Regions from separate parts of the Exiguobacterium sp. s28 genome, predicted to be linked through region 2. Evidence: riboswitches for the same ligand, from Rfam matches in the RefSeq annotation. Region 2 holds a riboswitch; each other region holds the start of a gene.

Region 1 (7,184 bases), on a different contig from region 2:
CCCGTTCGCTCATCAACTCCCGTTTTGGGAAAAGTGGAAGACGACCGATGAGGCGATGGACTGGATGTTAGCCGTCGCACCAAAAAATGACTAGCGCCTGAACCAGGCGCTAGTCATTTTTTATTACACGATGATTGGGCCGGCTGCGACGACCGCCTCACTCGCTTTCGTGAATCGTTTGAAGTTGTCTTGGAACTTACGGGCGAGCGCTGCCGCCTCGGCGTCGTAGCGGGCACCGTCTTTCCAGGTGCCCCGTGGGTTGAGCACGTCGTCTGGCACCCCGTCGATGTGGCGTGGAATCTCGACGTTGAAGATGTCATGGCGCGTCGTCTCGACGTCACGCAATTTCCCGTTGACGGCCGCGTTCACCATCGCCCGTGTATAGGCGAGCTTCATCCGCGATCCTTCGCCGTATGCGCCGCCGGTCCAACCGGTATTGACGAGATAGACGTCGACGTCATGTTTCTCGATCAACGTGCCGAGCATGTCGGCGTAGCGTTCCGGTGCGAGCGGCAAGAACGGTGACCCGAAACATGTCGAGAAGGTCGCCTGAGGCTCCGTCACGCCGCGCTCCGTGCCGGCTAGCTTCGACGTATAGCCTGACAAGAAGTGATACATTGCCTGCTCCTTCGTCAATTTGCTGATTGGAGGCAGGACGCCGTACGCGTCGGCCGTCAAGAAGACGATCGTGTTCGGATGCCCGGCTCGTGACGGAAGCATCGCGTTATCGATAAATTGAATCGGGTAGGCGGCCCGTGTGTTCTCAGTGAGTGAGATGTTCTTGTAGTCTGGCGCCCGTTCCTCGTCCAAGACGACGTTCTCGATCAACGAGCCAAATCGAATGGCATCGTAGATTTGAGGTTCGTTCTCACGCGACAAGTTGATCGTCTTCGCGTAGCAACCGCCTTCAATGTTGAAGACGCCGTCAGGAGACCAACCATGCTCGTCGTCCCCGATTAAATGACGTTCTGTGTCGGCCGATAGCGTCGTCTTTCCGGTACCTGATAGCCCGAAGAAGAGAGCCGTCTCGCCGGCATCCGATACGTTCGCCGAGCAATGCATCGACAAGACGTGCTGTTCCGGTAACAGGAAGTTCATGACTGAGAAAATCGATTTTTTAATTTCGCCGCCGTATTCTGTTCCCCCGATCAGAATGGTCCGTTTGGCGAATGAGACGAGAATGAACGTTTCGGAGTTCGTCCCGTCGACTTCCGGATCGGCCTTATAGCTCGGTGCATAGATGACCGTGAACGGATCAAAGGCACCTTGTGTCGGCCATTCGCGCAAGAACAACTGTTTCGCGAACAAGTTGTGCCACGCGTATTCTGTGATGGCCCGCACTGGAAGCGTATAATGCTCGTCAGCCCCGGCAGACGCCTCGAGATAATAGAGCTTGTCTTTCGTCTCGAGATGCGTGAGCACTTTATCGAGCAGTGCCGTGAACTTCTCTTCTGCGATCGGTTGGTTGACCGGACCCCAGTCTACTAAATGATTGCTGACTTCATCTTGCACGACGAATTTGTCTTTCGGTGACCGTCCTGTGAATTTACCTGTACTGACCGATAAAGCCCCGTCTTTCGTCAGTACGCCTTCCCCGTTGCGAATGGCTTCTTCCACCAATTCTGGAACCGTTAAGTTCCGCATCATGTCGGCACCTTTAATTAATTCTTCAATTTTCAGGAGCGTTGTCGCCATCCTGAATCCCACCTTTCCCCTAAATAGATGTGGATGAAATCCGCATACTTCCGCGTTTGATTAGTATGACATTTTTATTATATGTGACATACTAATCAAAAACAAGCCTTTTTTACCCTTTAAAGTAAGCGCTTTCTTACACTGTCATTCTAACATATTCTGTACCAGGTCATAGTACAAAATCGAAAACCGACAAAAAAATGTTTGATATTTCACAAACATAACTATTGCGAGTTCGTGAAAAGTTTTACGAATTCAGTCGATACGCTTGACAGAACGGGGTGTCATTTATATGATGGTCTTCGTAACGGATACTCTTATTCTGAGCGGTGGAGGGAACAAGGCCCTACGAAGCCCAGCAACCGTCCGATTTGTCATTGTTATTCGGAAAAGGTGCTATCCTGAAGCGAAGCGCAAGCTTCGAACGATAAGAGGGTAAGGAAGAACGATTCAACCTTTCCCATTGAACATGGCGAAAGGTTTTTTTCATTACCGTCCCAAAGCAACGCGTAAGGGGAACGAGTACCGTCCACACATCACCCTTATTATAGGAGGTTTTTCGAAATGGCAAACTTGAACCGTCGACTTTTCACTTCGGAGTCCGTCACGGAAGGACATCCGGATAAAATTTGTGACCAAATCTCAGATGCGATTTTGGATGCGATTTTAGCTGAAGATCCAAACGCCCGCGTTGCGGCTGAGACATCTGTCACGACAGGTCTCGTGCTCGTAGCAGGTGAGATCACAACATCAACTTACGTGGATATCCCGAAAGTTGTTCGTGAAACAGTTCGTGAGATCGGCTATACACGTGCAAAATATGGTTTTGATGCAGAGACTTGTGCTGTCCTCACATCGATTGATGAGCAATCGGTAGACATCGCCCAAGGTGTCGACCAAGCGCTTGAAGCTCGTGAAGGACAAATGACTGAAGAAGAAATCGATGCAATCGGCGCTGGTGACCAAGGTCTCATGTTCGGTTACGCAACAAAAGAGACACCAGAACTCATGCCGCTCCCGATTTCACTCGCACACAAATTGTCACGTCGTTTGGCAGAAGTTCGTAAGAACGGCACGCTCGCTTACCTTCGTCCTGATGGTAAGACACAAGTGACGGTCGAATACGACGAAGCGAACAACCCAGTTCGCATCGACACAATCGTCATCTCGACGCAACACGCCGAAGACATCACACTCGAACAAATCCAAGCTGATTTGAAAGAGCACGTCATCGACGCGGTCATCCCGTCTGAACTCATCGACGCGGATACAAAATACTTCATCAACCCGACTGGCCGTTTCGTCATCGGTGGACCACAAGGGGATGCAGGCCTTACAGGACGTAAAATCATCGTCGATACGTACGGTGGTTACGCTCGCCACGGCGGCGGCGCGTTCTCAGGTAAAGATCCAACCAAAGTTGACCGTTCAGCGGCGTACGCGGCTCGTTACGTAGCGAAAAACCTCGTTGCAGCGGGACTTGCTGATAAAGCAGAAGTTCAACTTGCTTACGCGATCGGCGTTGCCCACCCGGTATCGATCGCAGTCGACACGTTCGGCACAGGCAAATTGAGCGAGACTGAGCTCGTCGAACTCGTTCGCGAGAACTTCGACCTCCGTCCGGCCGGCATCATCAAGATGCTCGACCTTCGCCGTCCAATCTACAAGCAGACAGCAGCTTACGGCCACTTCGGTCGTACAGACGTTGAACTCCCATGGGAGCAAACGGATAAAGCGGCAGTGCTTGAAGAAGGCGCGAAACGCTTCGCATAAGACAGTAAAAACGACCTTTCTCAGCGAAAGGTCGTTTTTTTGTTAGGCTTGTGTTTTGTTGTCATTCGATGATTCGTTATTGCTTGATGACGTGTCGGATGAAGTTTCTTGCCCGAGCGCCGTATCTTTCGCATCGACGACTTTCTCGCCGATCGATTGAAGATCTGACTTCGCTTCTTGCGCCGTGCCGACGACTTTGTTCACGTCTTCTTTGACCGTGTCGACTTCACCAGCGACTTTCTCGTATACGTTTTGAACGTCAGTGGCAACTTCTTGGATGATTCCAGAAGCTGATTTCACTTGGTCGATGACTTGTGAGGCCTTTCCGGCTGGGTCTTGTTTGACTGTATCGACGAGACCGCCGACCGACGATTTCGCGCTCGAGAACGATTGTTTCGTGTTCTCACGGTTCGACGTGCTAAGTAAGGCGAGCAGACCGCCGACGAGGGCGCCGAGGAGCATCCCGGTCACGACGGTGATTTTAGGGCCACCTGCATTTGCTTGGTCAAACTGACGATTTGGATTGTTGGCTTGCTCTAGTTTTGGATCATGTTGTAGTTTCGGTTCCATAGTAACACTCCTTTTTGTAAGTTGGCATTGATACTCTTATACCCGAGTCAAAATGGAAAATAACGTCTTCCTTCATTTCGACATCAAAAAGTAATGAGCGGGCAGGATATTTTTTTGCTGATGGGGAATGATACTACTAGATTGGCCAAAAGGGGGATGCCGTTATGAAGATCAGGGAAGCCGTACCAGAAGATGCCGCCACCATCCGCGATATTGCGCTCGCAACGGTCAGTGAACAAGACGAGGTTCGTTCAAAAGTAATGGAACGGGCTTATCAGCAAGAAGAGATCGTCCGCGCCATCAGTTCAAGCGAGGAAGCGAAAGAGCAGTTGTTCATTGTCGGTGAAGCCGAAGGCGACGTCATCGGGTTCTATCATGCGATCGACCGCGGGGATACGTGGGAAGTGCTCCGGCTCTATCTTCATCCGACCCATCACCGACAAGGTCTCGGAACGGCCTTATTGTCTCATCTGCGCGAACGTAAAGTTCAACCAATCGAACTGTACGTCGAGAGTTCGAACGAGCAGGCGATCGCCTTTTTGAACCATGAGGCGTTCATCGAATTGAATCGGATTCAAGAGGAAGTGTACGACCAACCGATGGAACTGATTCATTTGCGCTATGACCCGAGCTAAGACCCTAGACGGATTTTCTGACAAACATCAGTCTCGACTGATGTTTTTTGTTAGTATAAAAACATGGACATAATAAAATGAGGTGACAGTATGACATACGAAGAAGAATCACGAAAAGGGGTCATCGTGATCGTCTATCCGCTCCAGTTCACGTCACGCTTGAGCGAGGCGTTTTTAGGACGGTTACGTGACGAATATGAAGTTCTCGTCGTGACCGGACAGACGGTCGGCTTGACGGCGGAAGACCATAAGCTGTTAATCAAGAACACGCTACGCGAGGCGAGCCAGTACAAACTGCCGATTCACGTCATCGCCTTCAGTCTCGGGGCGTTGTTAACGAACCGATTGCTCCAGGAATACGATGTGCCGCTCGGCAGTTTGACGTATATCTCACCTTTGTTCGATTGGCATCCGTCCCGCCAAATCGGCGGATTGAAACAAGTCGTCGCGAGTGCGGTCGACCGTTTCCGTCCGGATTTGCCGCTCGGCATGATGACGTTCATGGGTGCAGGCGAAGAGTCCTCCCGCTTTGGTGAGATCACCTACGGGCAATACCGGGAAATCGAGGAAGAGATCGTCGAGCATCAAGAAGAGAAGAAACATTTGCCGCGCCTCCCACTCGCTTGCTTCTATGCGCCGGACGACCGCTTCGCCGATGTGAAGCTGACGCTCAACGTCTGTCGAAAAATCGGCGGCGATCAAGTATACATCCGCCGGCTCGAAGGCTTCCCACATTTCGGCTATGAACGATTGAACACGAAGTTCGCGGAGACGCTCATCACGTTTTATGAATTGATTCGAGAATGACAAAACAGGCGACTCGCTCGAGTCGCCTGTTTTCATGCACGTTTTTCAATCGCCACGATGAACGGGGGATGATTGATTTGATTGATGAAGCCGTAACGGAGGACGCCGGCCCGCTTTTGGTCGAGTGCCTCGACGTAGGCGAGCACCTCGTCGCGCTCGATTTTGCCGCTATCATGGCCATGATAGATGACGACGACGATGACACCACCGACGGCCATGACGTCGAGCAGTTGCTCGAGGGCGTCGATGGTCGTATTGCCCGTCGTCGTGACCGACTTGTCGCTTCCCGGTAAATAACCGAGGTTGAACACGGCGGCTGTGATTGGGCGTGTCTCGTCCGCTACAATTTCTCGGACGGTGTCGTGACTGTCGTGGATGACAGTGACGCGGTCCGTCAATGCTGCTTCCTCGATGCGAATGCGTGTCGCCTCGACCGCCGCTGCTTGGACATCAAACGCGTAGACGTGTCCCGTCGCCTCGACGAGTTCGGCTAAAAACAATGTATCGTGCCCGTTGCCGGCCGTCATATCGATGGCGACGGCACCAGGTGTGACGTGTTCACGGAGTAGGTACTTCGCGAACGGTAAGACTCTCATTAATCCCATGGCTCTCATCCTTCTTTTTTCCTTGGAAGGAATCACGACGCACCAGTTCGGCATCGATGGCGTTCAAGACGGCCATCTTGTGCCGGCTCCACGTCGGACCGATCAACAGATCCGGTGGCCCGTCACCGGTCAACCGATGGATGACAATCTCGGGCGGTAACGTCTCAAGCTGGTCACAGACGAGGGAGACGTAAGTCGTCTCGTCCATGAGCTCGAGCAATCCTTTTTCGTACTGACGGGCGAGCGGCGTGTGCTTCAAGACGTGGAGCAAATGGATCTTGATTCCTTGTATGTCCATTTTAGCAACTTCTCGCGCCGTGTCGAGCATCATCTCTGTCGTCTCACCAGGGAGACCGTTAATGATATGGACAACCACGCTTATATTGCGTCGGCGGAGCTTGGCGAGACCTTCGAGGAACGTCTTATAGTCATGGCCACGATTGATTTTTTTCGCTGTCACATCGTGAATCGTCTGTAGGCCGAGTTCGACCGTGAGGGACGTCCGCTCATTCAACTCGGCGAGATAGTCGACGACGTCGTCCGGCAGACAGTCCGGTCGGGTCGCAATCGATAGACCGACGACACCTTCCTCTTTAAGGGCAGGCTCGAACAATTCCCGGAGCCGGGCGACGGGGGCATACGTGTTGCTGAACGCTTGGAAGTAAGCGATGTAGCGGGCTTCTTTCCACTTCCGATGCAACCGTGCCTTCACTTCGGCAAATTGGACCGGGATCGGATCGCAGGCGTTGCCGGCAAAATCACCGCTGCCGTCGTCCGAACAGAACGTACAGCCGCCCTTCGAGACGAGCCCGTCCCGGTTCGGACAAGTGAAACCGCCGTCGAGCGGTACCTTGAATACTTTCCCGCCGAACTCACGGCGATATGCTTCATTTAATTTGTGGTATCTGGCATCACCAAATGGATGTTGCATGAATATCCTCTCCTTCTTTGCTCATGCTATCACAAGCTCTCCTCGTGTTTACTTCATAATAAGTAATTTTTCTTGACAGTTATGGGGCGTTCCGTTAGCTTGGAGAAGGACTTATTCTTGATTCGGCCGTCGTGCCGAATTTTTATCGTTAAACGGGAATGAAAGGAG
Region 2 (7,184 bases):
ACGCTGACGGCGTCCGGATAAGGGAGCGGGACTTCACGGTGGTACGGATACTTATGGAGGTAAGCAATCGAAACCTTCTCTAACTCGGTAGAATCACTGAGCAACGGGATCGGTTTGAACCGCATCCACAAGGTCTTCGTCACCATCTGTCCGTCCACCTCGACCGTAATATCGTAAAGCGGAATTTGTTTCGACGGTTCCATCGTTCCACCTTCGAATACCCGACGGAAGGTCAGACTGTCTGCCCCATTGAGCAGGTCGGTATCTTGAAGAATGGATGAAGAGTAGCGAGCCCCGTCCCCGCCATAGGACATGAGCAGATGAGGCAGGTTCGTCTCCGTATCCCGCCCTAGTGCGATGAACACATCAAACTGTCTGAGGTTCGGCGAAAAGTCGAAGGATGGGTTAAAGAAGCCCCATTCTCCAATCCCAATCTCGACCGTGCCGTTAAATCCGGGGGACATCCTCATGAGCGTGACCGGATACGGCTCGATGTCTTGTCCATTCTCGTAGAAGGCGTCCGGCTCATGTAGCGAGGCCCGCTCGTTCTCCGTCGCGACATGGACGGTCGGAAGGAACGAGACTTCAGTACCAACTTCGTCTTTTAAGAAAGACGGCCGTGCCTCGAGCTCGACGGCTTGGTACCCTGGTATCCCATCCATTTGATGCGACCTACAGAGCGCATAGACCGCATCCCCTTCAACATATGTCACTTCGTCGAAGGCATATCCATCATAATCTTCAGTTATAAACGGGGCCCGGGTCGCATACGCCATCCCGAGCACCGAGAACGTCTCTTCGTCTAGTTCGGCCAATCGTTCTTTGTCTTCACATTGGTTCAAAATTGTTTCGGCATTTACTTCCGGCTCTTGACTGTTTATCGTAACCCGTTCGGCTTGCCAGTGCTCCTCGATATGGCCATAGCGGACGACGTCCACGTCTTCCGAGCAGCCTGCCGTCAACCATAACAGTGACAACGCCATCAACGCTCGTTTCTTCATGTTGATTCCACTCATTTCTTCTTCAAATCAGGGAAGTAAGACAAGAACGTCTCGGCCCCTTCGCTCGTCAGTTTATATGTCTCTTCGGTTGATCGGTCGGTCACGTAGATATCCAGCTTCTTCGATCGCTGTTTATACGTCACCACGAACTCTTGGCCTTTGAGCCCGTCGACGATTGTGAGGTAACGATAGTCTCCTTGATTGCCTGTGCGCTTTGTCGGCTCAGCCGAATCGATTGCTTGAATCAGGTCGTCCATCTCGTTACCTACCGCACGCAAAATGGTCGGATACGTCAAGGTTGACTCGTGATTGAATGGTTGTTGGTGGAGATAAATCAGAGGACCGCTCACAGACGGCATATACTGCTCTTCCGGATTGTCTTTGAGCGCCTTTTGTTCAGAAATCGTTAACAGTTCAGAGGCACGATATGTAATGGTCGCGATTTCGGTCACCGCTTTCCCGTCACGGGTATAATTGAACTCATACAATGGATAGGATTTGTCGGGTAATAGTTCCGAACGAAGTGGCAGTCGTTTGACTGTCAACTCTTCATACGACTGTTCTCCTTTTACCGGGTCGATAAGTTCATCTAGCGGACTCATTGTGAAATAGAGGTCCGCGAGCATCAATAAAACATAGGGTTTCTTTTCATCGGGATGATATCCGATTGCGATTTTTACCTCATCTATGTGTGCCATCATCGGGTCGAACATAAGCACTGGGAAAGCGAGTTGTCGATCTCCAATGGTCAATTCCACCTCGCCGTGGAAGGCCGGTATGAACGTGACGATGGTATCAGGAAAAGGTTCGACAGCATTATTCGGCTCCAATAATCCATCCGTATCGAGGAATTCTGCTTGAGTAGTTTCGTCGGCAGGTTTGATGAAAGGGTTTCGTTGAATTCGCTTCCCGTTCTGTGTATCAACGAATGGGGGGAATGACTCAATGACCTCGGCTTGAAAGCGTTCCGAGAGCATATCGCGACAAAGTGCATAATGCTCATCGCCTTTGATGTACGTCACCGATTTATATGCATATTCATCTCCCGTATCGGTCATCTGATGGCGATTCGCGATGACCGTATCGTAAACCGTCAAGTCTCCCTTCAATTCAGTCGTCAATTCCCCGGTACAGGCCTGTAACGTCTCACCGACCGATTCGAGGGCTTCCGGTTGCTCTAAGGAATACTTGTTAACGGTCCAATGCGCATCGACATACGACAAGTTCACGACGTCTGGCTTTTCCCCACCGCAACTGGCCAATAAGCCCATGGATAATACGAGTGCACTGGCTAACTTTTTCAAATCATCCGCCCCTTAAAATCTATTTGTACCAATTTTACCATTATATGACTTTAAGGAGGAACAGGAAAAACCCGTCCACTCTCATGGACGGGTTCGCTCATTCAATTATACGGCTTGATCAATCGCACGCGTCAGTCGCGTCTCGACGTCGTGGGCGATCGATTGAAGCGACTCATCCTCAATCAGCTCGATCAGTTTCGTCGGCTTCGGCATCCCGACATGGGTCGCCCCGTCTTTCGTGAAGACAGCGAGCTTACAAGGCAGGAAATAGCCGCCTTCCCGATGTGCCGTGATGACTTTCTTCGCTTCTTTCGGATTACATACTTCAAGGATGCGATAGTCCCCGTCGATCGCTTGGCCTTTCTCTTCGAGCGTCTCGCTCAAATCAAAGTCCCAGAGCACTCCGAACTCTTCTTCCTTGAGCGTCGCTTTCAGCTTCTCGACGACCGCTTCGACCGTCTGGTCTGTCTTGACCGTGTAATCAAACATGTAAATCCCTCCTCGGTTATGGTCTCTTTCGTCATGTACCCGAACTGACTGACGACAAATCGTCCGATGGCGATAAAAAGTATATGTGATTTGAAACATATTTCGCGTTCGAAACGTATGAATGAGAGAAAATAGAGAAGTCCATACTTACGTAAAGGAGAAGTGGTTGCCGTGACGGTCACCGTATTCACACATACAAGCTGCAGTTCTTCCCGTAAGACGATTGATTGGTTACGCGAACAGAACATCCCATTCATCGAGAAGAAATTGACCGATCAAGGGATGTCGTTCACCGAGTTCAAAGACATGCTCCGCCTTACCGAGAACGGGACGACCGACCTGTTGTCCGTCCAAAAGAGCGTGTACAAACAAGCGGCGGACCAACTTGACGAGATGTCGCTCCGTGAGCTGTACAGCTTTGTGGCGTCGCACCCCCAAATCTTAAAGAGTCCGATCGTCGTCGACGACAATCGGATTCAAATCGGGTTCAGCGAGAAAGAGATTCGTACGTTCATCCCGCGCCATGACCGAATCGCCGAATTGAAACGATTGCTCGACAACAAATAAGAGCCCTGCCGAAGCAGAGCTCTTTTCTTATGCTTTCTTGAGTCGGGCCGCCAAGCGGTTACCGAACGATTGAATCGATTGGACGAGCAGGATCAAGACGAAGATGGTCACGTACATGACCTCCGGCTCGAACCGGAGATGCCCGTATTGGTAAGCGATATCACCGAGTCCGCCTGCCCCGACGAGTCCTGCCATCGCGGTCGCCCCGATCAAACCGATCGTCGCGATCGTCAAACCGAGCACGATCGATGAGCGGGCCTCCCGGATCAACACGTACCAGATGATTTTACGGGTCGAGATGCCCATCGCCTCATACGCCTCGACGACCCCGCGGTCGACCTCGAGTAGCGCCGACTCCATGAGCCGGGCGATATACGGGGCCGTGAACACGATGAGCGGCAACAGGACGCCTTGGACGCCAATCGTCGTACCCATGATAAAACGGGTGAACGGGAGGATAAAGAATAAGAGAATGATGAACGGGATGGAACGGACGACGTTGATGACGCTCGATAAGATGCCGTAGAAATAACGGTTGGCGAGCCGGCCGTTCGGTCGCGTCAAGACGAGAAGCGTCCCGAGCGGCAGTCCGATCAACGTCGAGATGACGAGCGCGATGCCGGTCATCGTGAGCGTCTGGATCGTCCCCGTCCAAATCAAGTCACCCCAATTTTCCCAAAACTGAAGCATGGTTCGTCACCTCCTTCACTTTCACACCGCTCGCCTCTAAGAAGCGGACGGCTTGATCGGTCTGGGCCTTATCGCCGTCCAAATGGACGAGCAGATTGCCGACGAGACCGCCTTTTAGCTTTTTTATGCCGCCCCCGATGATATTCGGGAGCAAGCCGAACCGTTTCGTCAACTGGGCGAGCACAGCCTGTTCACTCTGATGACCGATGAACGACAAGTTGACGAGCATCCCGTGCGTGCTCAACTCATCAACGACCTCTTTCGGGACATCGAGGTTCGTCTTCAAGAACTTGCGTGTCGTCGCATGCTGCGGGTCCGAGAACACGTCGAGCACGTCCCCTTCCTCGATGATCCGGCCGGCCTCGATGACCGCGACCCGGTCACAGATGCGCTCGATGACTTCCATCTCGTGCGTGATCAAAAAGATCGTCAGTCCGAGCTCGCGGTTGATGTCGAGCAAGAGGTCGAGGATCGACTCGGTCGTCTCCGGGTCGAGCGCGCTCGTCGCTTCGTCGCTGAGCAGGATATCCGGCTCGTGCGCGAGGGCCCGGGCGATGGCGACACGTTGCTTCTGTCCGCCCGAGAGTTGCTCGGGATAGTGTTTCCGATGGTCCGTCAAGCCGACGATGTCGAGGTATTTGTCGACGCGAGCACGGATCGTTGCCTTGTCGAGACCTTCAAGCCGGAGCGGGATGGCGACGTTCTCTTCGACAGTCGCCGTCTTGAGCAGGTTGTAGTGTTGTAAGATCATTCCGATTCGATGGCGGAGTTTTGAGAGCCCACGTTTGTCGAGCTTCGTGATGTCCTGTCCTTCGATCTCGACCTGGCCCGACGTCGGGCGTTCGAGCAGATTGATCATGCGGATGAGCGTGCTCTTGCCGGCCCCGCTTCGGCCGATGATACCGAAGATTTCGCCTTTCTCGATCGTGAGCGAGACGTCGTCGAGTGCGGTGACGGCACCTTTGTTCACCGTGAACGTCTTCGTGATTCCTTTAAGTGCGATCATAGGACCTCCTTAAAACGCCGGGACGATTGAGCCGTTGAACGTCTCTTCGATGAACGTCCGGACCTCGTCCGAGTGATAGTATGATTTGAGTGTCGCGACGACTTCGTCATCCTTGTTATCGGTGCGGACGACGACGTAGTTCGGATACGGGTTGTCGACCGTTTCTTCGTTGAACAAGGCGTCCTCGTTGATCGACAGGCCGGCACCCATCGCGAAGTTCGTGTTGATGGCCGCGAGTGCGACTTCCGGGAGCTGGGTCGGGAGCTGAGACGCCTCGAGCTCGATGAATTCGAGGTTGAGCGGGTTTTCAGCGATGTCGCGTTTCGTCGCCTTGTCCGTCAAGCCTTCCTTCAGCGTAATGAGGCCCGCTGTCTCATACAGACGGAGTGCGCGCAGTTCGTTCGCCGGGTCGTTCGGGACGGCGACCTTGTCGCCTTCTTTCAAGTCCTCAATGTCGGTCAACTTTTCCGAGTAAAGACCCATCGGGAACGCGACGGTCTTGAACACATCGTCGATCTTATAGCCTTTGTCGGACTTTTGCAGTTCTAGGAATGAGAGCGTCTGATAACTGTTCACGTCGAGGCTACCCTCGGCGAGCGCCGTGTTCGGCGTATTATAGTCATTGAACACTTTGATATCGAGTTCGAGGCCGTCTTCGGCCGCGAGTTCTTTCACTTTCTCGGCGATCTGTTGGTGCGGCCCGCCCGTGACGCCGATCGTGAGCGACTCCGTGCTGAGCGCCTCGCTCGCGTCCGATTGTCCGCATGCCGAGAGCGCGATGGCGGCGAGTAATGATGTTCCTGCAAGTACTGTTTTCTGTTTGATGTTCATTTGTTTTCCTCCTCCAAAATGAAAGCCCGCTACTCATTCAGAGTGGCGGGCACGACAAGTCAAAGTCGGACACGCTCATCTCCCAGACGATATCGTCTGTTGGAATTAGCACCATGATCATTACGATCTGGTTGCCGGGTTTCACAGGGCCAGTCCCTCCACCACTCTTGATAAGCAATCGGTCTATTAAGTTGTTATCATCTTACTTTTAATTCTTTTAATTGTAAATAGAAAATTGTAAATTTTCAAAAATTATTTTCAAAAAGTCTTTATCGAGTGGTTCCGGCAACTGTTGCAGTTCGGTTTCCGTCATGACGGAGTCGACCAGTACCGGGATGTCGCCCGACCCGACCCCGAGCGCCTCGAGCGTCGTCGGTGCACCGAACCGTTTCAACCAGGCCTCCAAATACGGAGCATCGGCCGAGCGACGCAACCGCTCCTGGACGATTAGGCCGAAGCCGACCTTGTCTCCATGCAAGAAAGAGTGGGTCGACTCGAAGCGGCTGAGTGCATTATGGACCGCATGGCCCACGGCGACGCGTGTCCCGGCGTCACCAAATCCTCCGACGGCACCTCCAATGGCGAGCACGTGATCGACCGCGAAGCGGACGTCGTCACTATACGACTCAAAAGCGTGCTCGCTCAATTCAAGTTCGACGAGACGCCCGCACTGCTCGGCCAAGACGAGTCCGGTGTTGACGCCGGCGTCAGCTGAGCTGTCACCACTCAAATAACGGGCCTCGTAAAACTTCGCGACCGTGTCGATGACACCGGCCCGAAAGTATTCATATGGTGAGCGCGAGATGACCCGTGAGTCAACGATGACCCGTTCGATGACGACGCGGAACATGTCGTAGCGGTCGTAGCTCCCGTCCTCCTGATAGACGACGCTGAGCGGTGTGAACGCCGCACAGTTCGAGGCGAGCGTTGGGACGACGATGAGCGGGACGTTCCGTTGATAGGCGACGAGTTTGGCCGTATCGACGAGCTTGCCGCCTCCGACGGCGATTAACACGTCGGCGTCCAACGGTTTGAGCCGTTTGACTTCCGAGTCCGTGCACTCCCCGCTGAACCTTGTTGCCGGATAGTCCGCGATGGCCGGAAAGATGGCTCGGACGACGTCATACCCGTTCTGACCGTGCAGGACGTGGGCACGTCGGCCGTCGACTAAGTCATCAAGACGGTCGAGCGCGTCATCGGCGTGGTCATATTCAAGGACGGCCTGACGAATCATGCGCGCACCTCCTCATAGGCGGCAAACAACCGCTCGATTCGTTCGACGGCCTCGTCAATCTT
Region 3 (7,184 bases), on a different contig from region 2:
AACACGACCGCGAGCAATGGACCGATCGCCGCCGCGATATTGATTAAAAAGTAGCGGACATTGTAGACGATGACGCGCTGGTCCGGTTGCGTCGTGTCGCTGATGAGCGCGCGGGACGCCGGTTCGAGGAACGAACGTGACACGCCCATAAGTACCGAGAACATGTAAAACCAAAATAATTCCGTCACGAGCGCGAAGCCGCTGAACGTGATCGCGTTCAAGGCGATCCCGATGAGCATCAACTGTTTGCGCCCGTAGCGGTCAGACAGCGTGCCCCCAAAAAAGCTCATGAATAACCCCGATAACGCCGAGATGGCGAACACCGTCCCGATGACACTTGCCGAGAAACCAAGCGTCGCAAGATAAATCGCAAAAAACGGCATAACAAAAAATGTCGACAGCCGGGCAAAAAATGTACCAAATAAGACACCCAGCGTCAGCGGATGAATGTGTCGTATGTTCATCCGGATCCCCCCTTTTTCTACATATATGTAGTGTACTTCTATTGGTGCGCCAAAACTACTCCAAACAAAAAAGGCCCGGGATATCCCGAGCCTTGACGACAATTATTGTTTGACCGGTACGACTGCACCTTTGTATTCGTCCAAGATCCACTGTTGTGTCTCTTCTGACGTGAGGACTTCAAGGAGTGCCTTGACGCGCTCGTCGTCTTCGTCGCCTTCACGTGTGACGATCAAGTTGACGTAAGGTGAGTCTTCGCCTTCGAGGGCGATCGCGTCTTCGAGCGGGTTGAGGCCGGCATCGATCGCGTAGTTCGTGTTGATGAGGACCGCGTCCCCTTCACCGTTGTTGAACGCTTGCGGGAGAAGTGCCGCTTCAACGTCCGTCTTGAACTCCAAGTTTTTCGGATTGTCGACGATGTCTGAAACCGTCGCGTCCGTCGTCTTGCCTTCTGCGAGCGTGAGTAAGCCTTCTGATTGGAGCATCGTGAGGATTCGTCCGTGGTCAGCGACTGACGAACTCATGATGATTTCAGCGCCTTCTGGCAGCTCATCGAGTGATTTGTAGTCTTGTGAGTAGACACCGATCGGCTCGATGTGGACGCCGCCGGCTGATGCGAATTTGTAGTCTTTGTTCTCAGCCATTTGCGACTCGAGGTACGGCTCGTGTTGGAAGTAGTTCGCGTCGAGTTCGCCGTCCGCGAGCGTTTTGTTCGGGAGGACGTAGTCTTGGAACTTCTTGATTTCGAGCGTATAGCCCTTCTCTTCGTAGTCGTCTTGAATGTGCTCTAAAATCTCAGCGTGCGGGACGTTTGACGCACCGACGACGAGCGTCTTGTCATCGCCCGAACCTGATTCTGAATCTCCGCCGCAAGCTGCGAGAATCGTGAGTGCTGAAGCTGCTGTCAATCCGAGTACTGTTTTCCATGATTTCATTATAAAACCCCTCCAAATTTTCTATTTAGATCAAGCGGAACGCTTGTCAATTACTGATACGAGTCGATCGCCGATGAACTGGATGACGAAGACGATAACCAAGATTAAGACGGTCGCGACGAACGTGACGTCACTCTGTGAACGCTGGAACCCTTCGAGGAACGCCAAGTTCCCGAGTCCCCCGCCCCCGACGACCCCTGCCATCGCCGTATAACCGACGATTGCGACGATCGTGACCGTGATGCCTGACACGATGGCCGGCAATGCTTCTGGGAACAACACTTTATAGACGATTTGCCATTTTGTCGCACCCATCGATTCAGCCGCCTCGATGACGCCGCGGTCGACTTCGCGAAGGGCGAGCTCGACCATCCGCGCATAGAACGGAGCCGCACCGATAATGAGCGCCGGCAACGCTGCCGTCGACCCGAGCATCGTCCCGACGACGAGTAACGTGAACGGGATGAGCAAGATGATCAAAATGATGAACGGAATCGACCGGAACACGTTGACGATTGCGCTGATGACCGTGTAAATCGGACGGTTTTTCATCATGAGCGGTTCGTTCGTGACGTATAAGAGCATCCCGAGGGCGAGACCGATGACGAACGTCGCGGCTCCGGCGACGAGCGTCATATAGAGCGTCTCCCACGTTTGCTCGAGCATGACTTGCCAATCTACATTAGGAAACATCGCTTTCTACCTCCACTTCCACTGCCTGCGACCGGATTGAGGCGATGGCCCGCTCGACTTCAGCCGGCTCTCCGATCAATTGGATGAATAATGTCCCGAGGGCACCGACTTGTGACTGCGTCACGTTCCCGCCGATGATGTTGAAGCCGATGTCATGTTGCTTCAACACTTCTGACAGAATCGGTTGCTCGGCCGTCTCGTTCAAGAATTTGAGCTTGACAATTTGACCGCTCGGATAACGCGCTTTCAAGTGCTCGAACGTGAGCGACATGTCTTCGACCGCGCCGATCTGTTTGACGAACTCTTTCGTGATCGGCTGTTCCGGATGTTGGAACACCTCGGCGACTTGTCCGGTCTCGACGACCTTCCCGGCCTCCATGACGGCGACGCGGTGGCAAATCTTTTGGATGACGTGCATCTCATGGGTGATGAGGACGATCGTCAATCCCAGCTTTTTATTGATGCTGACGAGCAGTTCGAGAATCGAATCGGTCGTCTTCGGGTCGAGTGCGCTCGTCGCTTCATCGCAGAGGAGCACTTCTGGATTCGTAGCGAGCGCACGGGCTATCCCGACTCGCTGCTTTTGACCGCCCGATAGTTGCGACGGATAGCTGTCTTCCCGTCCGCCTAAGCCGACGAGTTCGACAAGTTCTTGGACGCGGCGTTTGCGTTCGCTGGCCGGTACCCCGATGAGCTCGAGCGGGAAGCTGATGTTCTCAGCGACCGTGCGTGACCATAATAGGTTGAAGTGTTGGAACACCATCGAGACGTTTTTACGTACCCCGCGTAGTTCCTTCGGCGTGAGCTTCGTCAGCTCGCTGCCGGCGACCACGATTTCACCGCTAGACGGTGCCTCGAGTCGGTTGAGCAAGCGGATGAGCGTCGACTTCCCCGCCCCTGAATATCCGATTATTCCAAAAATTTCGCCGCTTTCGATGGTAAGCGACACATCATCGACCGCCTGGACCCGACCGTTTTTCGTATCGAACCATTTGGCCACATTGCGTAGTTGAATCAATCCATTTCCCTCCTGACAACAAAAAAAGTACGCACGTTTGAGCAAACGTGCGTACTTTATCGGTACGGACAACGATTGCTCTCATCTTCCAAGGTTTACACCTTGCTGGAATTAGCACCATTTCGGATTGCTCCGCGGTTGCTGGGCGTCATAGGGCCAGTCCCTCAGCCTCTCTTGATAAGAGTGGTTGCGTATTTGATTAGCTTTATCATAGCGACACATTATTTTCATGTCAAACTATTTTTTTCAGACAAATTAAAAAAAGGTGCCATCCGAGGATGACACAGAACGTAGCACCTTGAGTCACTGAAGGACAACCCATAGATGAACCTCTTTTGCCCGATCAGAGCATTCATCCTTATATGGGGGATTTTTACCCGACCATCACTCGGTCTTCGAACGGACCATGCAATTACGCGACCGGTGCCCCGACGCTTGATTTTTTTGGGGGACAATCGAAGGGAAGGTCCACCTGAAATCGCGTAAGCTCATGCAACGGTTGTTCGAAAACGTCTTGCTGACGGGAAAATCTCGTCCTATGTTGTGTTCAAGTAAGATGTTGTAATGAATATATCATTCGTGAACTTTCTGTGTCAACTGATTATTTAAAATTTTCAGATTATTCTAATCATCCTATCTCATTTGACGAAAGATAGGACGTGCTGGACGTTTTGAAACGCATACAAACGATCGCGAACTTGGCCATTTTCCAGCTTCAATAGCGCCGGGACGCTCATGACTTGATACGCCTCGAGCTCGTTCGGGATAAAGTTGGCATCGCGCTTTTCAATCTGGAGTTCGGGGTCGACGGCCTCGACGACCGAGAGCATCCGCTCGGCCACGGCGCATGTACCGCACATCGGGGCGTATATATATAAGAATCCGTCTGTCATCATTGTTCTCACCTCTTTTCTAAGTATATGAATCCGGGCCGGTCGGTTCAAAAGTTGTGCTCAAATGGAAAATTCTGAACATTTCAACATTTCTTATTGACGCTCGCTAGAAAGAGGCATAGTATGGTCATTAACTTTATTGCTTTTGTACATAACAGCATACCAGTAGAAAAGGACAGGTGAATCCCCAATGACGGAAGAGAAGCTTACCGGAAAACAGTTTTTGATGAACGTCTTGAACGGCCTCAGTCTTGCCATCCTCATCGCCCTCATCCCGAGCGCCTTGCTCGGTGAATTAACGAAAGCCATCTTACCTTATGTTCCGTCACTGCAGTTCATCTTAGATGCGACGACAATTGCAATGCGTCTCTTACCGGTCATCATCGGTGTCGCTGTCGCCATGCAGTTCGGACGCTCGGCTCTCGAGGCCGGTACGATCGGCATCGCGACCCAAGTCGGGAGCGGCGCCATCCGCATCGAGGAAGGGGCGTTCCTCATGGCTGGAATCGGTGACGTCATCACGGCCGGTGTGACGGCCGCTCTCGCGACGTTCCTCGTCATGCAGTTGTCGCCACGCTTGAAGACATACACGGTACTCGTCTTACCGATGACGGTCATCGTCGTCGCCGGAGGGATCGGGGCGTTCCTGCTCACTTACATCTCACAAATCACGACATACGTCGGGACGATCATTATGACGATGACGGAACTACAGCCGATCGTGATGGGCATGTTGATCGCCATGGCGTTCTCGCTCATCATCGTCTCGCCAATCTCGACGGTCGGCATCGCCACAGCGATCAGCCTGTCTGGTGTCGCGGCCGGGGCCGCCAACCTAGGGGTCGTCGCCGCCGGCTTCGGTCTCGCCATCGCCGGCTGGCAGATGAACGCGACCGGAACGTCGATCGCCCACTTCCTCGGGTCACCGAAGATTCAAATGGCGAACTTCGTCCGTCGTCCGATCATGATGTTGCCCGTACTCGCCAATGCGGCCATCCTCGGAGCGCTCGCAGGCATCCTTCGGATCGAAGGGACGCCGATCAGTGCCGGTTTCGGCGTCTCCGGCCTCATCGGGCCAATCAACGCCTTGCATTTGATGCCGGGAGGCTTCGCGCTCTGGAACGTCATGCTCGTCATCGTCTTATTCGGACTCATCCCGATAACGCTCGGAATCATCTTCTACCGCCTGTTCAACCGGACGTCGCTCATCCAGCCTGATCACTACCGCCTCGATTTTGAATGAACAAAAAAGCCCGGCTTCTCGTGAAGAGAAACCGGGTTTTGTTTAGCCTTGAATCATCGCTTCGTATTCTTCGGCTGACATGAGTTTGTCGACGTCTGACGCGTCGTTCAACTCGACTTCGATCATCCAAGCGCCTTCGAACGGTGCCTCGTTGACGAGTTCTGGTGAATCGGCGAGTGATTCGTTCACCGCTGTGATTTTTCCAGAGATTGGAGCGTACAATTCTGAAACGGTTTTGACCGACTCGACCGAACCGAACGGCTCATCGAGTAAAATCGTGCCGCCGACTTCAGGAAGTTCTACAAAGACGATATCCCCTAGTTCGCTTTGTGCGAAATCCGTGATCCCGATGCGGGCCACGCTTCCGTTCACTTCAACCCATTCGTGCTCTTTTGAATAACGTAGATTGGCAGGTACTTTGCTCATCTTAACTTCCCCCTCAAATGAATTAGACTCACACGAGTATTATAGCACTTCGCCCCAAACGTCTGTAAACGACTTTTCTGAAAATCCGACAGTTGATTTTTGACCATCTGTCACGATTGGACGCTTTAAAAGCATACCATTGCTCGCGAGAAGCTCGAGTTGTTCGTCTTCTGATAGATTTGGCAGTTGATCTTTGATGCCTTCGTTTCGATATACTTGGCCGCTCGTATTGAAGAATTTTTTGAGCGGGAGACCCGACTGTTTCCATAGTTCGGCCAGTTCATCTTTCGACGGTGTCGCCTCGACGATATGGACGTATGTATACTCGACGTCGTTCTCTTTCAGCCACTTCTCTGCTTTTTTACACGTACTGCATGGCGGATAGCCATATAGTGTCACCATGTTCATCACCTCTTCTATAAATGTAGCACATTCCGAACCGACCATTCACGCTTCAAGCAAACGCTCAATCTCTCGCTTCAACGACGCGTTCACCGGATGACGCGCCTCGATATAACCGAGAATCGCAGCTGCCGCCTCGACGGAACGCCCATAGCCTAATACCCCTTGCTCAAGGAGCCTAGTCACGTCAGGATGCTTCGTCTCGACGCGTCGCGTCGGATTGAACGGATCACTCATCTCTCCATGTGCCTTCAGCACGTTATTGATCGCCGCGACTTGAATGAGTTCAAAGCCCGCAAGTCGCTCGCCACGTCGCTCCCGGAGCAATCCGACGTATAGGTTCGTCAGCGCCTCTTCATAGCAATACGTGGCGTCAGGGACGTCTGTGACGACGTTAGGCGTCGCGAAGGCGTGGAGAGCCTCGTCCCGCTCCCAGACGACACGGCCTGGCGTGTAGGCGATGCCAGGCATCTCAACGACTTCAAACACGGCAAACTCACCATAAATGCCGTCCTCATACATGATCTTGTGCCCGTCTTTCGTATTTTGAAACTGATACACCAGCGGTTCAACGGCGAGCCAATCCAAATTGTCGATAAAGCGGGCCTTATGTCCGTCCTCGACAATTAAAAAGAAATCGAGGTCCGAATAGTCATCGAGCCGGTCCGTCTCGAGCCCGATCGAACCGAGCGCGAGGAGCATGAGTGTGCCATCATGCTCTGCGACTGAGCGGCCAATCGCATCCATCCGTTCTAACAATGCCTTACGTCTCATCTACTTCGCCTCCTTCCGTCCATTGTACGGTGTCGGCAAGGCAAAAAGAAAGGGCCGACCGCGTCCGGTCCACCCTTTCTCTCGCTTGCTTACACGATAAACTTGTTCGCTTTGATGAGGCTCGCTGCGACTTCGCGTTTCGTGCCGATGACGTTGATTGGCTGATAACGGCTGAACTTCTTCATCGCCGATAAGAGCATGCGCTGCTCGTCGCCCGATGCGGCCGCGTACAAGACTTCTTTCGCCATGAGTTCGACTTGCTTGAACACTTGCTCGGCGAAGATTTCGGTATAGCGGACTTTCTGTCCGTTCTTCTCAACGCCTGTGCGGGCGATGGC
Region 4 (7,184 bases), on a different contig from region 2:
AGGACGAACGCCCCGAAGTATGCGATGGCCGGGGCGCCGCGGACTTGGAGCGTCTCGATGGCATGTTCGGCCTGTTCGAGCGTCTCAATCGTCACGTACCGCTCTTCATGCGGCAACAACGTCTGATCCAATACGATGAGTTCGTCTGTCTGTGAATGGAAACGGATGTTTTGAACCGTCATACGCGCACCCCCGACAGGAGTGTCACCAAGTCGTCAATCGATTCGACGCTGTGGCGTTCTTTAATGAGCGCCGTCCCGAGGGCGAGCGCGTCACGTTTTCGTTCGAGCCGCGTCGCTTCCGGCAACGTCTCGAGATCGGCGACACCGGCCAGTCCGACGGCACGGCGAATGAGTTCGCAACCGGCGTAGCCGATCGTGTCGCTGAAAATCGTCCGCAACAACTCGTCGACGAAACCAATCGTGTTGAACGGCTCGACGGCGCGTTCAAAATTGGCCCGAAACGTCTTCTCGAACGTCTCCCACACCGTCAAGACGTCCGTGAAACGCTCGAAGCGTTTGAGCGGGTCATGGAACGTCGACAGCGTCAAATGGGCGATGATTTGGCCGAGGTCGAAGCCGAACGGTCCGTAAAACGCGAACTCTGGATCGATGATTTTCGTCTCTTGTTGAGTCGCGAAGATGCTGCCCGTATGTAGGTCTCCGTGCAGGAGTGCCTCATGTTTCGTGACAAAGCCGACTTTCAGTTTCGTCACCTCGACTTTGAGCGCTTGGTCTTGCCAAAGGCGTTCGACATCTTCTCGCAGCGCCGTCTCGATGTTGTTCGACTCCGCGTCTTTGAACGGGTCGGTAAAGATGAGTTTCTCGGTGATGTCACACAGTTCCGGGTTGTAATAGTCACGTTCAATCCGCTTCTTCGCGATCGGCCCGGCCGCGTAATCCGACGTCGCGAACAGCGTCTCGCCTAAAAATTCACCGACATGGCGGGCAAGTTCAGGATACGTTTTCCCTTCCAAATAGCCAGTCCGAACGATCTCAAAATCTGACAGGTCCTCTAAAATCGTGTAGGCGAGCGGGCGGTCACTGCCAAGCACGACTGGCACGAAACGAGGGACGACGTTGGCGAATTCGCGCAACGCCAACTGCTCGATCCACGCCCGTTCAAGTGTGAGCGGCCAACTTTCGCCGACGACTTTCGCATATGGGAGCGCTTGTTTGACGATGAGACTCGTTTCGCCTTGTCGGATGCGGAAAACGAGGTTCAAATTGCCGTCCCCGATCTCCTCGCAATGCGTGATGCCTCCGTCTTCGATTAACCCCAACGTTTTCACATGCTCGACGACGGTCTGTTCTGTAAATGGTTGATATGACATAATGTTTTCCCCTTCCTGTACGTTGCCCATAAAAAAAGCCCCTTTCTCCGCGAGAAAGAGGCACAGCCAAACTGGTTGTTCCTCTCATCTGTCAGACATTCGTCTGGTGGATGTAGCACCGTGCCTAGTGGTCGGTTGCTGCGGCGTCATCGGGCCAATTCCCTCTGCCAACTCGCGATAAGAGTGGTTTATTCGATTCGGTGAACTTATGTGCTGAATATTACGGACTCGACGTCACGATTGTCAACGGCAATTTCCCGATGCAACTTCGTCTTTTTTTGTGCATATATGGAAACAACTTTCCAAAATATTTTTTTTGGAAAAAAAGGAATTGACGATGTGACGATTCTGTGCAAAAATTCAATTAAATTTCACAACTTCAAATCACATTCTTATCAAGAGCAGACGGAGGGACAAGCCCGATGATGTCGCAGCAACCGACCAGAGATGGCACGGTGCTAATTCTTGCAGCGTAAGCTGAGAGATAAGAGTTCATTTTTTTTATGATGACCTCTTGCCTCGGCATGGGGTCATTTTTGTTTGCCTGGAAGGAGGAACCATATGAGTATCACTGCCACATATGAAATCAAACGGACGGACGCGGTCGCGACCGTCGCCAACAAGATCGCCCTCGAGCTGACCGTCGGCACATGGACGGACTTGCCTCACTTAGAGCAAGAGCAGTTACAGGCGTTCCGAGGTGAGGTCGTATCAACCACACATACGGACACGACGAGCCGCTTCACGATCCGCTATCCGTTACATAATGTCAGCCCTGACTTTTCATCCATCTTGACGACGACGTTCGGGAAACTGTCCCTCGATGATTCGGTCCGATTAATCGATTTGACGTTGCCGGAGACGCTCGCCTCTGATTTCAAAGGCGCCAAGTTCGGTGTCGACGGGATTCGTGAGTTGCTCGGCGTTCAGGATCGCCCGCTCGTCATGAGCATCTTCAAAGGCGTCATCGGCCGTGACCTCGCGTTTCTCGAGCAGCAACTCCGCGATCAGTTCGCCGGTGGCATCGATATCGTCAAAGACGACGAGATTTTATACGACAACCCGCTCACCCCGTCGCTTGAACGGGCCCGGATCGGAGCGGACGTCATTCAAGCCCACTTCGAGGCGACCGGGAAACGCGTCCTGTACGCCATCACGCTGAGCGGCCCCGTGTTCGGTCTGCGTGACCAGGCGCTCCGTCTCATCGAGGCCGGTGCGACGGCGCTCCTGTTCAACGTCTATACGTACGGTCTCGACGCACTGCGCGAACTCGCGAACGATCCGGATATCCACGTCCCGATCTTGGCACATCCGGCCTTTGCCGGCGCCTTGACCGGATCAATCAGTCATTCGCTTTTGCTCGGTAAACTCCCTCGCCTCGCCGGGGGCGATTTGACGCTCTTCCCGTCACCGTACGGCTCACTTGCGACACCGCGCGACGAGGCGTTCGTGATTCGTGACCAGAGTGCCGAACCACATTGGTCGAAGCCGATTTTGCCGGTCCCGTCCGCGGGGATTCATCCGGGACTCGTCGCCGATATCATTCGGGACTTCGGGACGGATGTCGTCATCAACGCCGGCGGTGGCATTCACGGTCATCCGGACGGTGCAGCCGCCGGGGCTCGTGCGTTCCGACAAGCCATCGCTCACGTACTCGGTCAAACCGAAGGGCAGACGGACGAGCTCGATACCGCGTTGAAGGCGTGGGCGTCACGATGACGGCCCATATCCTCTGCGACTTTGACGGGACGATTACGGCGGAAGACAATATCATCGCGTTGATGAAGGCGTTCGCCCCGCCGGCTTGGGTCGAGTTGAAAGACGCGGTCCTCGAGCAACGGATTTCCATCCGATCCGGGGTCGGTCAAATGTTTCGACTGTTGCCGAGCGAGGCCGCCCCGGCTTACCGTGATTATTTGTTGGAGCGCATCACGCTCCGCCAAGGGTTCCCGGCATTTTTAGAAGAAGTTCGGGTCCATGGCTGGAAGTTTGACGTCGTCAGCGGCGGGATGGACTTCTTCGTGCAACCGGTCTTGGACGGGCATGTCGCCCCCGAGCATATCTACTGCAACGTCGCCGACTTCTCCGCTGAGACGGTCACCGTCGCTTGGCCGCACGCTTGCGATGAACAATGTACGAACGATTGCGGCTGTTGCAAGCCGACGCTCGCTCGCCGCCTTGTCAATCCCGCCGATCGCTTGATCGTCATCGGCGACTCGGTGACCGACTTCGAGGTCGCGAAGCGTGCCGACTTTGTCTACGCCCGAGGTCAACTCATCACGCTCTGCGAAGACGCAGGCATCCGTTACGCCCCGTTCGAGACGTTTGACGACATCACCCATCACTTGAAGGAGGTTGCCGTATGATCCTTGCCGCACGTTGGCTCGAACTGGCCGACATTAAAGACGAACTCGCCGCCCGCGACTGGTTCCCCGGAACGAGTGGGAATTTGGCGATTCGCGTTTCCGACGATCCGCTCGAATTTCTCGTCACGGCGAGCGGACGCGATAAACGAAAACGAACACCGGAAGACTTTGTTCACGTCGATGCGGCCGGACGCTTGATTGGCGAACAAAACGGTCGTCCATCCGCCGAGACGCTACTTCACGTCGAAGTGTTCAATCGGACGGACGCGACGTGTTCGCTCCACGTCCATACAGTCGACAATAATGTCATCTCCGAGCTCCATGCCGCCACCGGCGAAGTCGTCTTCACCGGCCAAGAGATCATCAAGGCGCTCGGCTTCTGGGACGAGGATGCGGTCGTCCGCGTACCGATTATCGAGAACCATGCGGACATCCCGACGCTCGCAGCCGCCTTCGCCCCTCATATCCGGGCAAACGCCGGCGCCGTCCTCATCCGCAATCACGGCATCACCGTCTGGGGCGAGACCCCGGCCGCGGCCAAACGTTATTTAGAGGCTTACGAGTTCTTGTTCAGCTATACGTTAAAACTACGCGCCCTAGGCGTCCATTCATAAGGAGGAACCAACCATGGCAACTGTCTATTTCCAACAAACCGAAGAACGTTACGTCAATCAAACTGAAGTGAGTGCCTTTTTAGAGTCACGCGGGATTTTATATGAGCAGTGGGATATCACAAAGCTCCCGGAAAACCTGCAAGAGAACTATCAGTTGACGGACGAGGACAAACAAGCGATCTTGTCGACGTTCCGTGACGAGATTCGTGACGTGTCGGAGCGCCGTGGCTATGAGACGGCAGACGTCATCTCGTTGTCGGATGCGACGCCGAACTTGGACGAACTGCTCGTCAACTTCCAAAAGGAACATCATCACACAGATGACGAGGTCCGCTTCATCGTCAGTGGCCATGGCATCTTCGCCATCGATGACGCCGAGCGCGGCTACTTCAACATCGAGCTTAACCCGGGTGACCTCATCTCGGTGCCGGTGAACACACGCCACTACTTCACGCTCCAAGACGACCGCAAAGTCGTCGCCGTCCGCATCTTTGTGACGACCGAGGGATGGGTGCCGATTTACGAGAAACAAGACGTGACAGCATGAAAAATGGTCTCTCGCCCAAAGGCGAGAGACCATTTTTTAATGTTTGGCAGCGGCTGTCGGTTTTGAAGAGAACCAACCCCATGCCGCGATCCCGACCATGACCGACCAGAAGAACACGGTCCACGCCGTCGAGTGGACGAATCCGTCCGGAAGACCCATGAATTCGAACGGTGTGCCGGCAATCAATTTCTTGAAGCCAGGGTGTTCGAGGACGAGCACCGTCAACTTCACGCCGACCCAGCCGACGATGATGAAAGCAGCTGTTTCGAGTGATGGGCGTTGATGCAACAACTTGACGAAAATACGTGCGGCGAAACGCATCAAGATGACCCCGATGAGTCCACCTGTCAAGACGACGAAGAACTGACCAGAGTCGATGCCGCCGATCTCACCGAGCCCGAGTGGCGGCAAGCTGACCGCGAGCGCGACTGCTGCGAGAATCGAATCGACCGCGAAGGCGATATCGGCGAACTCGACTTTAGCAACCGTCCACCAGAACTCTTTCTTCGTGACCGGCTTCTCCGTGATGGCCGTCTCTTCTTTCGCCTCAGCGGCGAGGTCTTGTTTCGGATCCATCTTACGGGCCTTATAGGTCATATACAGATGCCGCGCACTCATCCCGATCAAATAAAGCGCACCGAGCGCCTGGACTTGCCAGACGTTGATCAAGAACGAGATCAAGAACAAAGCGATGAAGCGGAAAACGAACGCTCCGAGTAATCCGTAAAATAGTGCCTTCTTCTGCTCTGTCCGTGGCAAGTGCTTGACCATGACCGCCAAGACGAGCGCGTTGTCTGCAGAAAGCAGCCCTTCAAGACCGACGAGTACGACGATGATCCAGGCGTACTGCAGGATTAACTGCCAATCCATTAAAACATCCCCTTTTTCTGTTGTGTTCCTTCATATTTAACAGTGATCTATATTTTAAGTTCACAGGAACATTTTATTCCCCATTTAGATTGAAATCAATCTTCTTTTCTTCAATTGCTGAAGTTTTTTCATTTGTGAGCACGTTCAAAGCATGTTCAAAGAGCAAAATGGTACCCGGTCGATGTACATTTCGTGATAAAATCCTAACAAGAACGAGTGGCAGTCATTTGCCCTCTCAAAAAAGGAGAATCCGATTATGTCTACAAGCCATGTCGCTTTACCTACTAAAGCAGAACGACATAAATTATTCGGTTCGGTCCCGCCGATCAAAGGCACGAAGCCAACTGAAAAAGATAAAATGGTCGATCTACAAAACACACCAAAAAACTTCTTGTTCGCGCTCGACAGCGTCGGCATCTCAAACGTCAAACACCCGGTCAACATCGAGACGCCAGACGGCATCCAAGCGACGGTCGCCACATTCGAGTTGACGACATCGCTCGTCCAAGACCGTAAAGGCATCAACATGTCGCGTCTCACAGAACAGCTCGACGCGTACCATACGCAAGGCTGGACGTTATCGAACCGCTCGCTCATCGAGTTCGCGCAAGAACTCGCCGAGCGCATGGAACAGACGGAAGGTCAATTGACGGTCCGTTACCCATGGTTCTTTAGCCGCAAAGCCCCGGCGACAGGTCTCAGCGGTCTTATGAACGCGGACGTCATGCACAACGTGACGTATAACTTAGAGACTGGTATGGCGAGCGTAACGGTCGGTCTTGTCATCAACGTGACAACACTTTGCCCATGCTCGAAAGAAATCAGTGAATACAGTGCCCACAACCAACGCGGCTACATCACGATTGAAGCTGGTCTCGATGAAGCATCGCTCGACGGTTTCGACTGGCGTCTCGCGCTTCTTGAGGCAGCTGAGTCGAACGCATCGGCCCCGCTTCACCCTGTCCTCAAACGTCCGGATGAGAAGCGTGCGACGGAAATCGCGTACGAGAACCCGCGTTTCGTTGAAGATATGGTCCGTTTGATCGCGGCTGACTTGTACGAAATGAAACAAGTCGTCAACTTCTTCGTCGAATGCCGCAACGAAGAGTCGATTCACCAACACGATGCGATCGCTTCGATCACATTCGATAAACGCGATAACTAAAAAACGAGTGAAGCCGCTGCGGGCTTCACTCGTTTTTCTATAGACTTTGGACGAGCCGAATCGTCAACATCATGACGATGACGATGATCCAGACCGCCCAGACGAGCCGCCACTTGTCCCCATCGACTCGCTTGACGAACGTATAGACGGTCAAATAAAGCGCGATCAACAGCGGGATGACGACCCATGGATTATCGAGCATCACGCTTCGACGTCACCGTCCCAAGCGAGCATGCCGCCCTCGACGTTGATGACCTTGTAGCCTGCTGACTCCAAATAATCACATGCC

What was found. Region 2 has a riboswitch for S-adenosylmethionine ahead of KNP78_RS07420 (MetQ/NlpA family ABC transporter substrate-binding protein). Riboswitches for the same ligand answer to the same signal wherever they lie in the genome.
Region 1: it holds a riboswitch for S-adenosylmethionine, as region 2 does, so the genes downstream of both, metK (methionine adenosyltransferase) here and KNP78_RS07420 (MetQ/NlpA family ABC transporter substrate-binding protein) in region 2, are expected to answer to the same signal.
Region 3: it holds a riboswitch for S-adenosylmethionine, as region 2 does, so the genes downstream of both, KNP78_RS01885 (methionine ABC transporter ATP-binding protein) here and KNP78_RS07420 (MetQ/NlpA family ABC transporter substrate-binding protein) in region 2, are expected to answer to the same signal.
Region 4: it holds a riboswitch for S-adenosylmethionine, as region 2 does, so the genes downstream of both, KNP78_RS05125 (2,3-diketo-5-methylthiopentyl-1-phosphate enolase) here and KNP78_RS07420 (MetQ/NlpA family ABC transporter substrate-binding protein) in region 2, are expected to answer to the same signal.

What each region holds. Positions count from the first base shown of each region.
Region 1 covers NZ_JACSLL010000001.1:302,221-309,404, reverse strand. The annotation lists gene KNP78_RS01585 (alpha/beta hydrolase family protein) at 1-94, shown strand, start outside; gene pckA (phosphoenolpyruvate carboxykinase (ATP)) at 124-1,695, opposite strand; SAM riboswitch class I at 2,010-2,129, shown strand; gene metK (methionine adenosyltransferase) at 2,260-3,468, shown strand; gene KNP78_RS01570 (hypothetical protein) at 3,511-4,038, opposite strand; gene KNP78_RS01565 (GNAT family N-acetyltransferase) at 4,203-4,673, shown strand; gene KNP78_RS01560 (alpha/beta fold hydrolase) at 4,764-5,480, shown strand; gene mnmM (tRNA 5-(aminomethyl)-2-thiouridylate-methyltransferase MnmM) at 5,513-6,085, opposite strand; gene mnmL (tRNA modification radical SAM protein MnmL/YtqA) at 6,039-7,016, opposite strand.
Region 2 covers NZ_JACSLL010000005.1:65,078-72,261, forward strand. The annotation lists gene KNP78_RS07390 (hypothetical protein) at 1-1,001, opposite strand, end outside; gene KNP78_RS07395 (hypothetical protein) at 1,013-2,305, opposite strand; gene KNP78_RS07400 (DUF302 domain-containing protein) at 2,411-2,794, opposite strand; gene KNP78_RS07405 (Spx/MgsR family RNA polymerase-binding regulatory protein) at 2,966-3,361, shown strand; gene KNP78_RS07410 (methionine ABC transporter permease) at 3,389-4,051, opposite strand; gene KNP78_RS07415 (methionine ABC transporter ATP-binding protein) at 4,023-5,057, opposite strand; gene KNP78_RS07420 (MetQ/NlpA family ABC transporter substrate-binding protein) at 5,067-5,888, opposite strand; SAM riboswitch class I at 5,961-6,065, opposite strand; gene KNP78_RS07425 (iron-containing alcohol dehydrogenase family protein) at 6,106-7,122, opposite strand; gene KNP78_RS07430 (aminotransferase class I/II-fold pyridoxal phosphate-dependent enzyme) at 7,119-7,184, opposite strand, start outside.
Region 3 covers NZ_JACSLL010000001.1:366,608-373,791, forward strand. The annotation lists gene KNP78_RS01870 (MDR family MFS transporter) at 1-464, opposite strand, end outside; gene KNP78_RS01875 (MetQ/NlpA family ABC transporter substrate-binding protein) at 567-1,397, opposite strand; gene KNP78_RS01880 (methionine ABC transporter permease) at 1,428-2,090, opposite strand; gene KNP78_RS01885 (methionine ABC transporter ATP-binding protein) at 2,080-3,108, opposite strand; SAM riboswitch class I at 3,187-3,292, opposite strand; gene KNP78_RS01890 (thioredoxin family protein) at 3,747-4,004, opposite strand; gene KNP78_RS01895 (PTS sugar transporter subunit IIC) at 4,192-5,244, shown strand; gene gcvH (glycine cleavage system protein GcvH) at 5,287-5,670, opposite strand; gene KNP78_RS01905 (arsenate reductase family protein) at 5,710-6,072, opposite strand; gene KNP78_RS01910 (hypothetical protein) at 6,118-6,846, opposite strand; gene KNP78_RS01915 (acyl-CoA dehydrogenase family protein) at 6,936-7,184, opposite strand, start outside.
Region 4 covers NZ_JACSLL010000003.1:138,954-146,137, forward strand. The annotation lists gene mtnA (S-methyl-5-thioribose-1-phosphate isomerase) at 1-182, opposite strand, end outside; gene mtnK (S-methyl-5-thioribose kinase) at 179-1,333, opposite strand; SAM riboswitch class I at 1,415-1,517, opposite strand; SAM riboswitch class I at 1,723-1,824, shown strand; gene KNP78_RS05125 (2,3-diketo-5-methylthiopentyl-1-phosphate enolase) at 1,895-3,052, shown strand; gene KNP78_RS05130 (2-hydroxy-3-keto-5-methylthiopentenyl-1-phosphate phosphatase) at 3,049-3,699, shown strand; gene KNP78_RS05135 (methylthioribulose 1-phosphate dehydratase) at 3,696-4,313, shown strand; gene KNP78_RS05140 (1,2-dihydroxy-3-keto-5-methylthiopentene dioxygenase) at 4,327-4,860, shown strand; gene KNP78_RS05145 (TerC family protein) at 4,897-5,730, opposite strand; gene folE2 (GTP cyclohydrolase FolE2) at 5,987-6,895, shown strand; gene KNP78_RS05155 (hypothetical protein) at 6,933-7,097, opposite strand; gene KNP78_RS05160 (rhodanese-like domain-containing protein) at 7,097-7,184, opposite strand, start outside.